DNA from 4 places in the Pseudomonas sp. E1BtOHC1 genome. Region 1 is predicted to be linked to each of the others. Evidence: predicted binding sites of a transcription regulator. Region 1 holds the regulator's gene; each other region holds the start of a gene.
The links. Region 1 encodes sigma-54, which starts transcription at its own class of promoters, with help from an activator protein. Its sites were predicted from a motif close to ANTGGCATNNANNTTGCTNT; they were not measured.

Region 1 (3,194 bases):
AAGCCTGCTGCAGGAGTTCCACATCAATCACATCCGCGACAACCTCGGCATGAGCCTGTCCGGTGGTGAACGCCGCCGCGTGGAAATCGCCCGCGCCCTGGCCACTGCCCCCAAGTTCATCCTGCTGGACGAACCCTTTGCCGGCGTGGACCCGATCTCGGTCGGCGATATCAAGCAGATCATCCACCACCTGAAGGCCAAGGGCATTGGGGTGCTGATCACCGACCACAACGTCCGCGAAACCCTGGACATCTGTGAAACCGCCTATATCGTCAATGACGGGCAACTGATCGCCGAAGGCGACTCCGAGACCATCCTGGCCAACGAACTGGTCAAGGAAGTCTACCTGGGCCATGAGTTCCGCCTGTAAAGGCTGAGGTGTCGGGCTAGATGCCAGAGCGCCAGGAACAATAAATCCCTACAAATTTTATTGTTACAGCGCTCTAGGCAAACACTTCAGTTTCAGGCATATAATTTGCTTATGTTTGGCGCTCCGGCGCCCTGTAGTGGATGGCGCATGTGCGCCGGCAAATAAGGTGTTAAGCCCCTGCCATGAAACCATCGCTAGTCCTGAGAATGGGCCAGCAGCTGACGATGACACCGCAGCTGCAACAGGCCATCCGCCTGCTCCAATTGTCGACCCTGGACCTGCAACAGGAAATCCAGGAAGCCCTGGAGTCCAACCCGATGCTCGAACGCCAGGAAGATGGCGAAGACTTCGACAACAGCGACCCCTTGGCCGACAACACAGAGTCCAAACCCAACACCGAGATCCAGGAACCCTCCTACCAGGAAACCGCCCCCACGGTGGATAACCTCGAGGAAGGCGAATGGAACGAACGCATCCCCAACGAACTGCCGGTGGACACCGCCTGGGAAGACGTCTACCAGACCAGCGCCAGCAGCCTGCCCAGCAGCGATGACGATGAGTGGGACTTCACCACTCGCACATCGGCCGGCGAGAGCCTGCAAAGCCACCTGCTCTGGCAACTGAACCTGGCGCCGATGTCGGATACCGACCGCCTGATCGCCGTGACCCTGATCGATTGCATCAACAATCAGGGCTACCTGGACGAGACCCTTGAAGAAATTCTCGAGGCCTTCGATCCGGAATTGGACATCGAACTGGACGAGATCGAAGCCGTCCTGCACCGCATCCAGCAATTCGAGCCGGCCGGCATCGGCGCCCGCAACCTGGGCGAATGCCTCCTGCTGCAACTGCGCCAACTGCCAGCGAAAACTCCCTGGCTGAGCGAAGCCCAGCGCCTGGTCAGTGACTACATCGACCTCCTGGGCAGTCGCGACTACAGCCAGCTGATGCGCCGCATGAAGCTCAAGGAAGACGAACTGCGTCAGGTCATCGAACTGGTGCAGAGCCTCAACCCGCGCCCGGGCTCACAGATCGAATCCAGCGAAGCCGAATACGTGGTCCCGGACGTCATCGTGCGCAAGGACAACGAGCGCTGGCTGGTGGAATTGAATCAGGAGTCCGTGCCACGCCTGCGGGTCAACGCACAGTACGCCGGCTTTGTTCGCCGCGCCGACACCAGTGCCGACAACACCTTCATGCGCAATCAGTTGCAGGAAGCTCGCTGGTTCATCAAGAGCCTGCAGAGCCGCAACGAAACCCTGATGAAAGTCGCCACTCAGATCGTCGAGCACCAACGCGGCTTCCTGGAGTACGGCGACGAAGCCATGAAACCTCTGGTTCTGCACGACATCGCCGAAGCTGTGGGCATGCACGAATCGACCATTTCCCGTGTGACCACGCAAAAATTCATGCATACCCCCCGGGGCATATATGAACTGAAATACTTTTTCTCCAGCCACGTCAGCACCTCCGAAGGCGGCGAATGCTCGTCCACGGCGATCCGCGCGATCATCAAAAAACTGGTGGCTGCGGAAAATCAGAAAAAGCCGTTGAGTGACAGCAAGATCGCTGGTTTACTGGAGGCACAAGGCATTCAGGTAGCCCGTCGTACCGTCGCCAAGTACCGCGAATCCCTTGGGATCGCGCCTTCCAGCGAACGGAAGCGGTTGATGTAGCCGCCGGGCTGGCCACAGCGTTTCAGAGTGTGTTTGAAACAGGTCGAAAGTCGGTTTCAAACGCGGTCTAGGTGGCAGGCAACCCAGCCTGCCGCGTTATGCACTGGCAACGAAGGAGAAGCTGTATGCAAGTCAACATCAGTGGACACCAACTCGAAGTGACTGAACCTCTGCGCGCTTACATCGGCGAGAAACTCGACCGGCTGGAGCGGCACTTCGACAAGATTACCAATGTGCAGGTCACCATGGCTGTCGAGAAGCTGAAGCAGAAAATCGAAGCCACCCTGCACATCCACGGTGGGGAGGTCGTCGCCAATGCAGAACATGACGATATGTATGCCGCAATTGACCTGCTCACGGACAAGCTTGACCGCCAACTGAAAAAGCATAAGGAAAAGCAACTCCACCTTCTCCAAGGCACGGGTCGCTAACACTCCCCTCCCATGATCCGACTTGAAAGCATCCTGACCCCCGGCCGTTCCTTGGTGAACGTGCCGGGCGGCAGTAAAAAACGCGCCCTCGAACAAATTGCCAACCTGATCAGCCGCGAAGTGCCTGATCTGGAGATGCAGGATGTCTTCGAGAGCCTGATCGCCCGTGAAAAACTCGGTTCCACCGGTTTTGGCAACGGCATCGCCATTCCCCACTGCCGCCTCAAAGGCTGCGAGTCGCCTATCAGTGCGCTGATGCACCTGGACGCTCCAATCGACTTCGACGCCATCGACGGTGCCCCGGTGGATCTGCTGTTCGTCCTCCTGGTTCCGGAAGCCGCTACCGACGCACACCTGGAACTGCTCCGGCAGATCGCCAGCATGCTCGATCGCAAGGAAGTCCGTGACCGACTGCGCAGTGCCACCAGCAATGAAGCCTTGTATCAGGTTGTCCTGGACGAGCAAAACGGTCAGTAATCATGCGCTTGATCATTGTCAGCGGCCGCTCCGGCTCAGGTAAAAGCACCGCCCTCGATGTTCTTGAGGACCACGGCTACTACTGCATCGACAACCTTCCCGCCGGCTTGCTGCCCGAGCTGGCCGAGCGCGCGTTGATTCACACGGAACTGGCACAACCTCTGGTGGCGGTTTCCATCGACGCCCGAAACCTGCCCAGCCATCTGTCGCGCTTCCCCGAGTTGCTGGAAGAAGTACGCA
Region 2 (3,194 bases), 780 kb from region 1:
AGGTTCTGCTCGAAGCCGGCCTGATAGATCGAACCGTTGTTGGACGCGGAAGGCAGCGGCGTGCGCGGCAACACCGGTGCGTAGTAAGGGTCATTGGGCTTGGGCGGCGGGGCAACACAGCCCGCGAGCACGGCACTCCCACTCAGCGCTAGAACACAAATAAACCGATTCATGACCCTTCCTCACGATGTTGCCGGTGCGCCACTTCAGACCCGTGGCGACCTCAAGACTTGATTACAGCTTCTGCGTTATGAACGAGAGCATCTGGTCCGCGGTGGAGATCACCTTGGAGTTCATCTCGTAGGCACGCTGGGTGGTGATCATGTTGACCATCTCCTCAACGGTGCTGACGTTGGACGCTTCCAGGGTGTTCTGCAGTGTGGTGCCGAAGCCGTTGAGGCCCGGGGTACCGATTTGCGGCGCGCCGCTGGCGGCGGTTTCCAGGAACAGGTTGTTGCCCTGGGACTGCAGGCCCGCCGGGTTGATGAAGTCGGCGGTTTGCAGGTTGCCGATCACCTGGGAAGCCGGGTTGCCGGCGATGGTGATGGATACGGTGCCGTCCTGACCCACGGTGAAGGTCTGCGCGTCGTTGGGCACGACCACCGCAGGCTCCAGGGCGAAACCGCTGGCGGTGACGATCTGGCCGTCGGAGTTGAGGTGGAAAGTACCGTCACGGGTATAGGCCGTGGTGCCATCGGGCTGCAGGATCTGGAAGAAGCCACGGCCATTGATGGCCAGGTCCAGAGGCTGTTCGGTGGTCTGCAGGCTGCCGGCAGTGAAGTTCTTCTGCGTACCGACGATGCGCACACCGGTACCGACCTGCAGGCCGGTTGGCAGTTCGCTGTCCTGAGTCGACTGAGCACCGGGCTGACGCTTGATCTGGTACAGCAGGTCCTGGAACTCGGCGCGATCACGTTTGAAACCCGTGGTCGAGACGTTCGCCAGGTTGTTGGAAATAACACTCAGGTTGGTGTCCTGGGCGGACAGACCGGTTTTGGCAACCCATAGAGCCGGAAGCATTCGATTCTCCTCTCGCGCCTGTTTTACGGCGCTAGATACTGGTAATTAGCTGATCTGCAAGACCCGAGCCATGGCCTGGTCGTCTTCTTTGGCGCTGTTCATCATCTTGACGTGCAATTCGAACTGGCGGGACAAGGCCAGCACCGCGGTCATTTCTTCCACGGCATTGACGTTGCTCGACTCCAGGAAGCCCGACACCAGCTGCACATTGGCATCGGCAGGCGCCGGCTGGCCGTCCTTGGTCTTGATCGACCCGTCCAGCCCCTTGGTCAGGTTCTTGATATCCGGATTGACCAGCTTGATGCGATCGACCTCAGCCATGACCCGCGGACCTTCACCCATGGCACGAATGCTGATGGTGCCGTCCTGGCCGACTTCGATCTTCTGCTCGGGCGGCACGGCGATAGGACCGCCATTGCCCATGACCGGCATGCCGTTGCCGGCACGCAGCACGCCCACTGCATCGACATTCAAGCTGCCGGTGCGCACATAGCTTTCGCTGCCATCCGGGCTCTGTACGGCGATCCAGCCTTTGCCGCTGACGGCCACGTCCAGGTCACGACCGGTCTCCACCATGGAGCCGGGAGTAAAATCCGTTGCTGGCCGTTCGCCCATGGCAAAGGCCCGCGCCGGAAAACTGTCACCAAACACCGGCATCGCGCGCGCCTGCTCCAGGTCGCGCTGAAAACCGTTGGTGGAGATGTTCGCCAGATTGTTGGCATGAGCCTTTTGCGCCAGAGCATTCTGGCTGGCGCCGGTCATTGCCACATAAAGGTACTTGTCCACAATCGTTCCTCATCTGCCGGACGTTTGCCGCCCCACACTGTACTGAGCATGGCGCAAGCAATTTCTACACCAACTTTCACTGACAGCAACGCTCCCCATGCGGGCCGGGGCTTTGCCGCGAGCAACGGGATTTTCAGGGCGGAACGAGAGACGAAAAAACGGCGGACTTATGCCGCTAACGGCAAGCATCGGTCGCATGACGCGGATCAGACCCGCCCTCCGGGCCGGAGACTTTGTGAACAGATCTTGCAAGGCGCAGTGACTGGCTATCGCGACTTCAGTTTGCGGGGGGGTGGCCGACACCTAAGCCAGTGACTGCCAAGGAGAACCACTTTGAACCTGTACCTCAATCAGCTGCGCAAGACAGCTGACTTCAAGGACGCCATCTATTCCGGGGATATCTTCCTGGACACCGACCTGGCCACCGCAAAAGACCTCTGCGGGTTCGCCAAGGAAAGCATCACCGCGGCGTTTGATGGTGAAACCAACCACCAGGCTTTGCACACGATGATGCCGGTGGAAGAGTTCGTCAGCCGGGTTACCCGACTCAAGGGCCAGTTCACCAACAGCCAGCGCGTCAAGGATCTGATCCTTGGCTTCATTCACGAGATCGGCATCGATCCTCGGGACTACATTTTCGACGTACCGCGCCTGCGGGTCGTGCCCAACTACGACTACCTGCACGCCGGCGTCAGCTACGCCTACAAACCCCATCGCGACAGCTGGTACGGCAGCGTGGACTGCCAGATCAACACCTGGATGCCGGTCTACACCATCACCCCGGACCAGACCATGATGATCAACCCCAGCTACTTCGAGAAGCCGGTGGCCAACACCTCGAAAGACTGGAGCCTGAAGGACTGGATCAGCAACCAGCGGCACAAGGCCAAGGACAACCTGACCGAAGAAGTGCGGGTCCACCCGGTGCCCGTGGAGGCGATCGACGACAGCTCCGAGCTGCGCATCGCCGGCAACTCAGGTGAGATGCTGGTGTTCTCCGGCTCGCACCTGCACGGCACCGTCCCCAACCGCACTGACCGCACCCGCTTCAGCGTGGACTTCCGCCTGATGCACCTCGAAGACCTGAAACACAACCGCGGAGCCCCCAACGTCGACAGCGCCTGCCCTGACGTCGGCTCCGGCTTCAAAGACTACTTCCACGCCCACGACTTCTCGAATTTCCAAGGATTCAAGCCATGACCAAACGTCGCCTTACCCCCGCCGAAGCCGAATACAACGAAACCCGCGCCGGCGTACTCAAGCGGGTCGACGCCGAGTACGTTGCCGACGCGCCCTTCGTCTTCGCCAACCGCATCAACGTCACCGCCGCGCTGTCGCGCATGGAGCTGTTCAAGAAGGTCATGGATGTACCAGGGGCGATCATCGAG
Region 3 (3,194 bases), 1.1 Mb from region 1:
AGGCACTGCGGGCATCCACAGACTCAACGAACTTCGCGCTGTCGGCTGATCAGGGCACATTCCGACACCTAAAACTTGAATAGATAACGACTTAACCACGCACGCCCCATCCGGGCGGCGGGCTTCGGCCCAGGGGCTCCTTCGAGGAGCCCTTTTTTATGCCCGCGCTTGCGCCCGTTCTTATCGGCCCATGGCCGCGATAGCATCCACCGACTCGCGAATCAACGCCGGCCCCTTATAGATGAAGCCCGAATACAGCTGCACCAGGCTGGCGCCCGCGGCGATCTTCTCAGCCGCGTGCTTGCCTTCAGTGATGCCGCCCACGGCAATGATCGGTAAACGGCCGGCCAGCTCAGTCGCCAGTACCTTGACCGTATGGGTGCTCTTGTCTCGCACCGGCGCGCCGGATAGACCGCCCGCCTCGTCGCCATACTCCATGCCTTCGACGCCTTCACGGCTCAGGGTAGTGTTGGTGGCGATCACTGCGTCCATGCCGGTTTCCAGCAGGGCGCGGGCCACTTCCACGGTTTCCTCGTCGCTCATGTCCGGGGCAATCTTGATGGCCAGCGGCACACGCTTGCCGTGGATTGCGGCCAATTCCTGCTGGCGCTGGCTCAAAGCCGCAAGCAGCTGCTTGAGGGACTCGCCGAACTGCAGGCTGCGCAAGCCCGGGGTGTTGGGCGAGCTGACATTGACCGTGACATAGCTGGCATGGGCATAGACCTTGTCCAGGCAGATCAGGTAGTCATCCACCGCTCGCTCTACCGGCGTGTCGAAGTTCTTGCCGATATTGATCCCCAGCACGCCCTTGTATTGGGAGGCAGCGACCCGCGCCAGCAGATTATCGACCCCAAGATTGTTGAAGCCCATGCGGTTGATGATGGCTTCGGCCTGAGGCAGACGGAAGATCCGCGGCTTGGGGTTGCCCGGCTGCGGACGCGGGGTGACGGTGCCGATTTCGACGAAGCCAAAGCCCAGTTGAGCGAAGCCGTCGATGGCGGCGCCGTTCTTGTCCAGACCGGCAGCCAGACCCACCGGATTCGGAAACTCCAGGCCCATGACCTGCACCGGCAACTGCGCCGGCGCCTTGCACAACAGACCGTTAAGGCCCAAACGCCCGCCCGCACCGATCAGGTCCAGGGACAGATCGTGGGAGGTTTCCGGGGAGAGTTTGAACAACAGCTGGCGGGCCAGGGTATACATGGGCGGGATGAACTCGGTTGGCGGCGAATAAGGCGCCGATTATAGCCGCGCCCGGGGCTTGCAGGCGAGGCGCAGAATGAAATCCCCGGCAATGGCATATGCCTTGCACCCACTTGCTTCATCAGACCTGCGCCAATGGCGGTCCAGGTTCAAGGACAACGGCGTCGTCACCCGCACGGGCTTTGCCTGGCCAGTGGGTACGACGCTTTTTTATGCAAGGTGCCAAGCCATGACTGAACACCCCAACTCCGCGCTGGCCTGGGTCAACGGCAGCGACGCCCCGGAAAAGTCCGCCATCAACCTGGGCTTCATGGCCCTGACCGATTGCGCCTCAGTGGTGGTCGCCGCCACCCAGGGCTTTGCCCAGCCCTACGGGCTGACCCTGAACCTCAAGCGCCAGAGCTCCTGGGCCGGGCTGCGGGACAAGCTGGTGAGCGGCGAACTGGACGCAGCCCACAGTCTGTACGGCCTGATCTACGCCGTGCACCTGGGCATCGGCGGGACCCATGCCTGCGACATGGCCGTGCTCATGGGCCTGAACCAGAACGGCCAGAGCATCAACCTGTCCCGGGAACTGCAGGCCCTCAAGGTGACCAGCCCTGATGCATTGGACCGCCATGTGCACCAAAGCCGGGCACGACTGACCTTCGCCCAGACCTTCCCCACCGGTACCCACGCCATGTGGCTGTACTACTGGCTGGCCAGCCAGGGTATCCACCCGCTGCAGGATGTCGACAGCGTGGTGGTGCCGCCGCCGCAGATGGTGGCTCATCTGCAGGCCGGGCGCATCGACGGGTTCTGCGTCGGCGAACCCTGGAGCGCCAGTGCAGTGCAGCAGGATCAGGGCTTCACCCTGGCCACCAGCCAGGCGATTTGGCCGGATCACCCGGAAAAAGTCCTTGGCTGCACCCGTGCCTTCGTCGAGCAATACCCCAACACCGCCCGGGCCCTGGTGATGGCGATTCTCGAAGCCAGCCGCTTTATCGAGCAAAGCCCGGAAAACCGCCGCAGCACTGCCCAGTTGCTGAGCGCCGCCGATTACCTGAATGCACCGCTGGACTGCATCGAGCCGCGGCTGCTGGGGGATTACGCCGACGGCCTGGGCAATCGCTGGCAGGACCCCCACGCCCTGCGCTTTCACCACCATGGCGCCGTCAACCTGCCCTACCTGTCCGACGGCATGTGGTTCATGACCCAGTTCCGGCGCTGGGGCCTGCTGCGTGAGGACCCGGATTACCTGGGCGTCGCTCGCCAGGTGCAGCAGCTTGAGCTGTACCGCGAGGCCGCCACCGCGCTGGGCATCGCCGCCTGGGGCCAGGACATGCGCAGCAGCCAGTTGATCGATGGCAAGGTGTGGGACGGTTCTAAGCCTGCCGCCTATGCCCGCAGCTTCCGCCTGCATGCGCTGAACGACACCCCTCCCCTTGTTGCCCAGCGCTGACCGGAGCCCGCGAACATGCTGCGTATCCTGCTGATCAACGACACCGCGAAAAAAGTCGGAAGGCTCAAGGCCGCCCTCAGCGAAGCCGGTTTCGAGGTGATTGACGAATCCGGCCTGACCATCGACCTGCCGGGCCGCGTCGAAACGGTGCGTCCGGACGTGATCCTGATCGATACCGAGTCACCCAGCCGCGATGTCATGGAGCAAGTGGTGCTGGTCAGCCGCGATCAACCACGACCCATCGTGATGTTCACCGATGAACACGATCCGGGGGTGATGCGCCAGGCGATCAAGTCCGGGGTCAGCGCCTACATCGTCGAGGGCATCCAGGTCCAGCGCCTGCAACCGATTCTCGACGTGGCCATGGCACGTTTTGAAAGCGACCAGGCCCTGCGCGCGCAACTCCAGGCCCGGGACCAGCAACTGGCCGAACGCAAGCGCATCGAGCTGGCCAAGGGCCTGTTGATGAAGATGAAAGACTGCGACGAAGAACAGGCCTACACCCTGATGCGCCGCCAGGCCATGAGCAAACAACAGAAGCTGATCCAGG
Region 4 (3,194 bases), 840 kb from region 1:
CCCCGGGAAGTGCTGCTCAGCCCGGGCGCCATGGGACTGTACCTGCTGCACTCGGGCAAGATCGCCATCCTGGCGGTGCAGCCGGTGCTGTTGACCTTGCTGCTGGCGGCCGTCATCGGGCCGATATCCCTGGGGGGGTGGCTGTTTGCGGGCAAGAGCCTGGCGCCCAAGTTCAGTCGGATGAATCCGGCCAACGGCCTCAAGCGGATGTTTTCGTTCACTGCGTTGATCGAGTTGCTCAAGGCTCTGGCCAAGTTCGGCCTGGTGCTGTTCGTGGCGCTTTCGGTGTTGTCGTCGGACATTGACGACCTGCTGCGGATCGCCCACGAACCGCTTGAGCTGGCGATCATCCACAGTGTCCAGGTGGTGGGTTGGAGCACTTTGTGGATGGCTTGCGGGTTGATTTTGATCGCCGCGGTGGATGTGCCGGTGCAGCTGTACCAGGCCCATAAGAAGCTGTTGATGACCAAGCAGGAGGTGCGTGACGAGCACAAGGACCAGGAAGGTCGGCCTGAGGTCAAGCAGCGGATTCGCCAGACCCAGCGCGAGATGTCCCAGCGGCGGATGATGGCAGCGATCCCCGAGGCCGACGTGGTCATCACCAACCCGACCCACTACGCCGTGGCTCTCAAGTACGACGCCGAGAAGGGTGGGGCGCCGGTGTTGCTGGCCAAGGGCAGTGATTTCTTGGCCCTGAAAATCCGCGAGATTGCCGTGGCCCATGAAGTGATGTTGTTGGAGTCCCCGGCCCTGGCGCGTTCCATCTATTACTCCACTGAGCTTGAGGAAGAGATCCCGGCGGGGCTTTACTTGGCGGTGGCCCAGGTCCTGGCCTATGTCTACCAGATTCGCCAGCACCGTGCAGGCAAGGGCAAGCGCCCGGACCCGCTCAAGGACTTGCCGATTCCTACGGATCTGCAGCGCGACACTGGCGGCAAGCAGTCCTCGGGCGGCCCCATCGATCCTGTCTAGTTCCAGGCATGCAGGCGCTGGCTTGCCAGCGAATGCGCCTTGCTTATGTCAGAAAAATGGCTAATTGCCATTATCTCGCCTTGTAACTCTGTTCCTTGCAGCCGGCCCTGCGACGCTTCGTTTGCCGACGAGGGCGGCCCCGCGATCCTGTTCGCCGGCACGCCGGTTCCTCCTGGTTCAGGGCGCGATTGCGCCGCTGCGGCAAAGTTGGAAGGCTTCTTGCAGTAGCAGCCCCGAGCCGCTTCAGGCGTCAAAAGTTTGCTTTACGGAACGGGGTAAATCGGTGGATCGCTCTCAGTTAATCAACACGGCTCGCAGTAACCTGGTTGACCTCGGTCGAGGCAACCTGGGTGTACCTGTGCTGCTGTTGGTCATGCTGGCCATGATGATGCTGCCAGTGCCGGCGTTCCTGTTGGATGTGTTCTTCACCTTCAACATCGCCCTGTCGATTGTGGTCCTGCTGGTCTGCGTGTACGCCCTGCGACCGCTGGATTTCGCGGTGTTCCCGACCATTCTGCTGGTGGCCACCTTGCTGCGGTTGGCACTCAACGTGGCCTCGACCCGAGTGGTGATGCTCCACGGCCAGGAAGGCCATGCCGCGGCCGGTAAGGTGATCCAGGCCTTCGGTGAGGTGGTGATCGGCGGTAACTATGTCGTGGGTATCGTGGTCTTCGCGATCCTCATGATCATCAACTTCGTGGTGGTGACCAAGGGTGCCGGACGCATCTCCGAGGTGAGCGCGCGCTTCACCCTGGATGCCATGCCCGGCAAACAGATGGCCATCGACGCCGACCTCAACGCCGGCCTGATCGATCAGAATCAGGCCAAGCTGCGTCGTCTGGAGGTGGCCCAGGAAGCCGAGTTCTACGGCTCCATGGACGGTGCCAGCAAGTTCGTTCGCGGCGACGCCATCGCCGGCCTGCTGATCCTCTTCATCAACCTGATCGGCGGTATGGCGGTCGGTATCTTCCAGCACAACATGACCTTTGCCGACGCCGGCAAGGTCTATGCCTTGCTGACCATCGGTGACGGTTTGGTGGCGCAACTGCCATCGCTGCTGCTGTCCACTGCGGCCGCCATCATGGTGACGCGTGCTTCGGGTTCCGAAGAAATGGGCAAGCAGATCAACCGGCAGATGTTCGCCTCGCCCAAGGCGCTGGCGGTGGCCGCGGGCCTGATGGCGGTGATGGGGTTGGTGCCGGGCATGCCGCACTTCTCCTTCCTCAGCCTGGCAGCGGTGGCTGGCGGTGCGGCTTATCTGGTCTGGAGAAAGCAGAATCTGGTCAAGGTCCAGGCTCTGGAAGAGGTCCAGCGTCAGCAGGACCTGCTGCCTTCTCCGGCTCGGGCCATGGAAACCAAGGAGCTGGGTTGGGACGATGTGACCCCGATCGACATGATCGGCCTGGAAGTTGGCTACCGCCTGATTCCCCTGGTGGATCGCAACCAGGGCGGACAGCTGCTGGCGCGGATCAAGGGGGTGCGCAAGAAGCTCTCCCAGGACCTGGGCTTCCTCATGCCCACTGTGCATATCCGTGACAACCTGGACCTGGCCCCCAGTGCCTATCGCCTGACTCTGATGGGTGTGATCCTGGCGGAGGCCGAGATCTATCCGGATCGCGAATTGGCGATCAACCCGGGGCAGGTCTACGGCACCCTCAACGGTATCTCTGCCCGTGACCCGGCCTTCGGCCTGGAGGCGGTGTGGATCGAAATCAGCCAGCGGCCTCAGGCGCAGTCCCTCGGCTACACCGTGGTGGATGCCAGTACCGTGGTCGCCACCCACTTGAACCAGATTCTGTACAAGCACTCCAGCGAGCTGATCGGTCACGAGGAAGTGCAGCAGCTGATGCAGTTGCTGGCCAAGAGTTCGCCGAAGCTGGCGGAGGAGTTGGTGCCGGGTGTGCTGTCGTTGTCGCAGTTGCTCAAGGTTTTGCAGGCGCTGCTGGCCGAACAGGTGCCGGTACGGGATATCCGCAGCATTGCCGAGGCTATCGCCAACAATGCCGCCAAGAGTCAAGATACTGCCGCTTTGGTTGCCGCGGTTCGGGTCGGATTGTCTCGCGCCATCGTCCAAAGCATTGTAGGTACTGAGTCTGAGCTGCCAGTGATCACCTTGGAGCCAAGGTTGGAACAAATTTTGCTCAGCAGTTTGCAGAAGGCAGGACAAGGCCAGGAAGAAGGCGTTCTGCTGGAGCCAAGCATGGCTGAAAAGCTGCAACGTT

Region 2: ACSSVC_RS12055 (flagellar basal body rod protein FlgF) is a predicted target of sigma-54. The motif match lies at 1,850-1,869, and genes of this name have one in related genera.
Region 3: ACSSVC_RS13690 (CmpA/NrtA family ABC transporter substrate-binding protein) is a predicted target of sigma-54. The motif match lies at 1,294-1,313, and genes of this name have one in related genera.
Region 4: flhA (flagellar biosynthesis protein FlhA) is a predicted target of sigma-54. The motif match lies at 1,035-1,054, and genes of this name have one in related genera.

The regions. Positions count from the first base shown of each region.
Region 1 covers NZ_CP196023.1:1,844,013-1,847,206, reverse strand. The annotation lists gene lptB (LPS export ABC transporter ATP-binding protein) at 1-370, shown strand, start outside; gene ACSSVC_RS08425 (RNA polymerase factor sigma-54) at 553-2,046, shown strand; gene hpf (ribosome hibernation-promoting factor, HPF/YfiA family) at 2,172-2,477, shown strand; gene ptsN (PTS IIA-like nitrogen regulatory protein PtsN) at 2,490-2,954, shown strand; gene rapZ (RNase adapter RapZ) at 2,957-3,194, shown strand, end outside.
Region 2 covers NZ_CP196023.1:2,627,387-2,630,580, reverse strand. The annotation lists gene flgH (flagellar basal body L-ring protein FlgH) at 1-173, opposite strand, end outside; gene flgG (flagellar basal-body rod protein FlgG) at 235-1,020, opposite strand; gene ACSSVC_RS12055 (flagellar basal body rod protein FlgF) at 1,066-1,806, opposite strand; gene ACSSVC_RS12050 (phytanoyl-CoA dioxygenase family protein) at 2,140-3,006, shown strand; gene ACSSVC_RS12045 (TylF/MycF/NovP-related O-methyltransferase) at 3,003-3,194, shown strand, end outside.
Region 3 covers NZ_CP196023.1:2,950,738-2,953,931, reverse strand. The annotation lists gene rmf (ribosome modulation factor) at 1-49, shown strand, start outside; gene ACSSVC_RS13695 (quinone-dependent dihydroorotate dehydrogenase) at 181-1,203, opposite strand; gene ACSSVC_RS13690 (CmpA/NrtA family ABC transporter substrate-binding protein) at 1,433-2,644, shown strand; gene ACSSVC_RS13685 (ANTAR domain-containing response regulator) at 2,660-3,194, shown strand, end outside.
Region 4 covers NZ_CP196023.1:2,680,634-2,683,827, forward strand. The annotation lists gene flhB (flagellar biosynthesis protein FlhB) at 1-972, shown strand, start outside; gene flhA (flagellar biosynthesis protein FlhA) at 1,256-3,194, shown strand, end outside.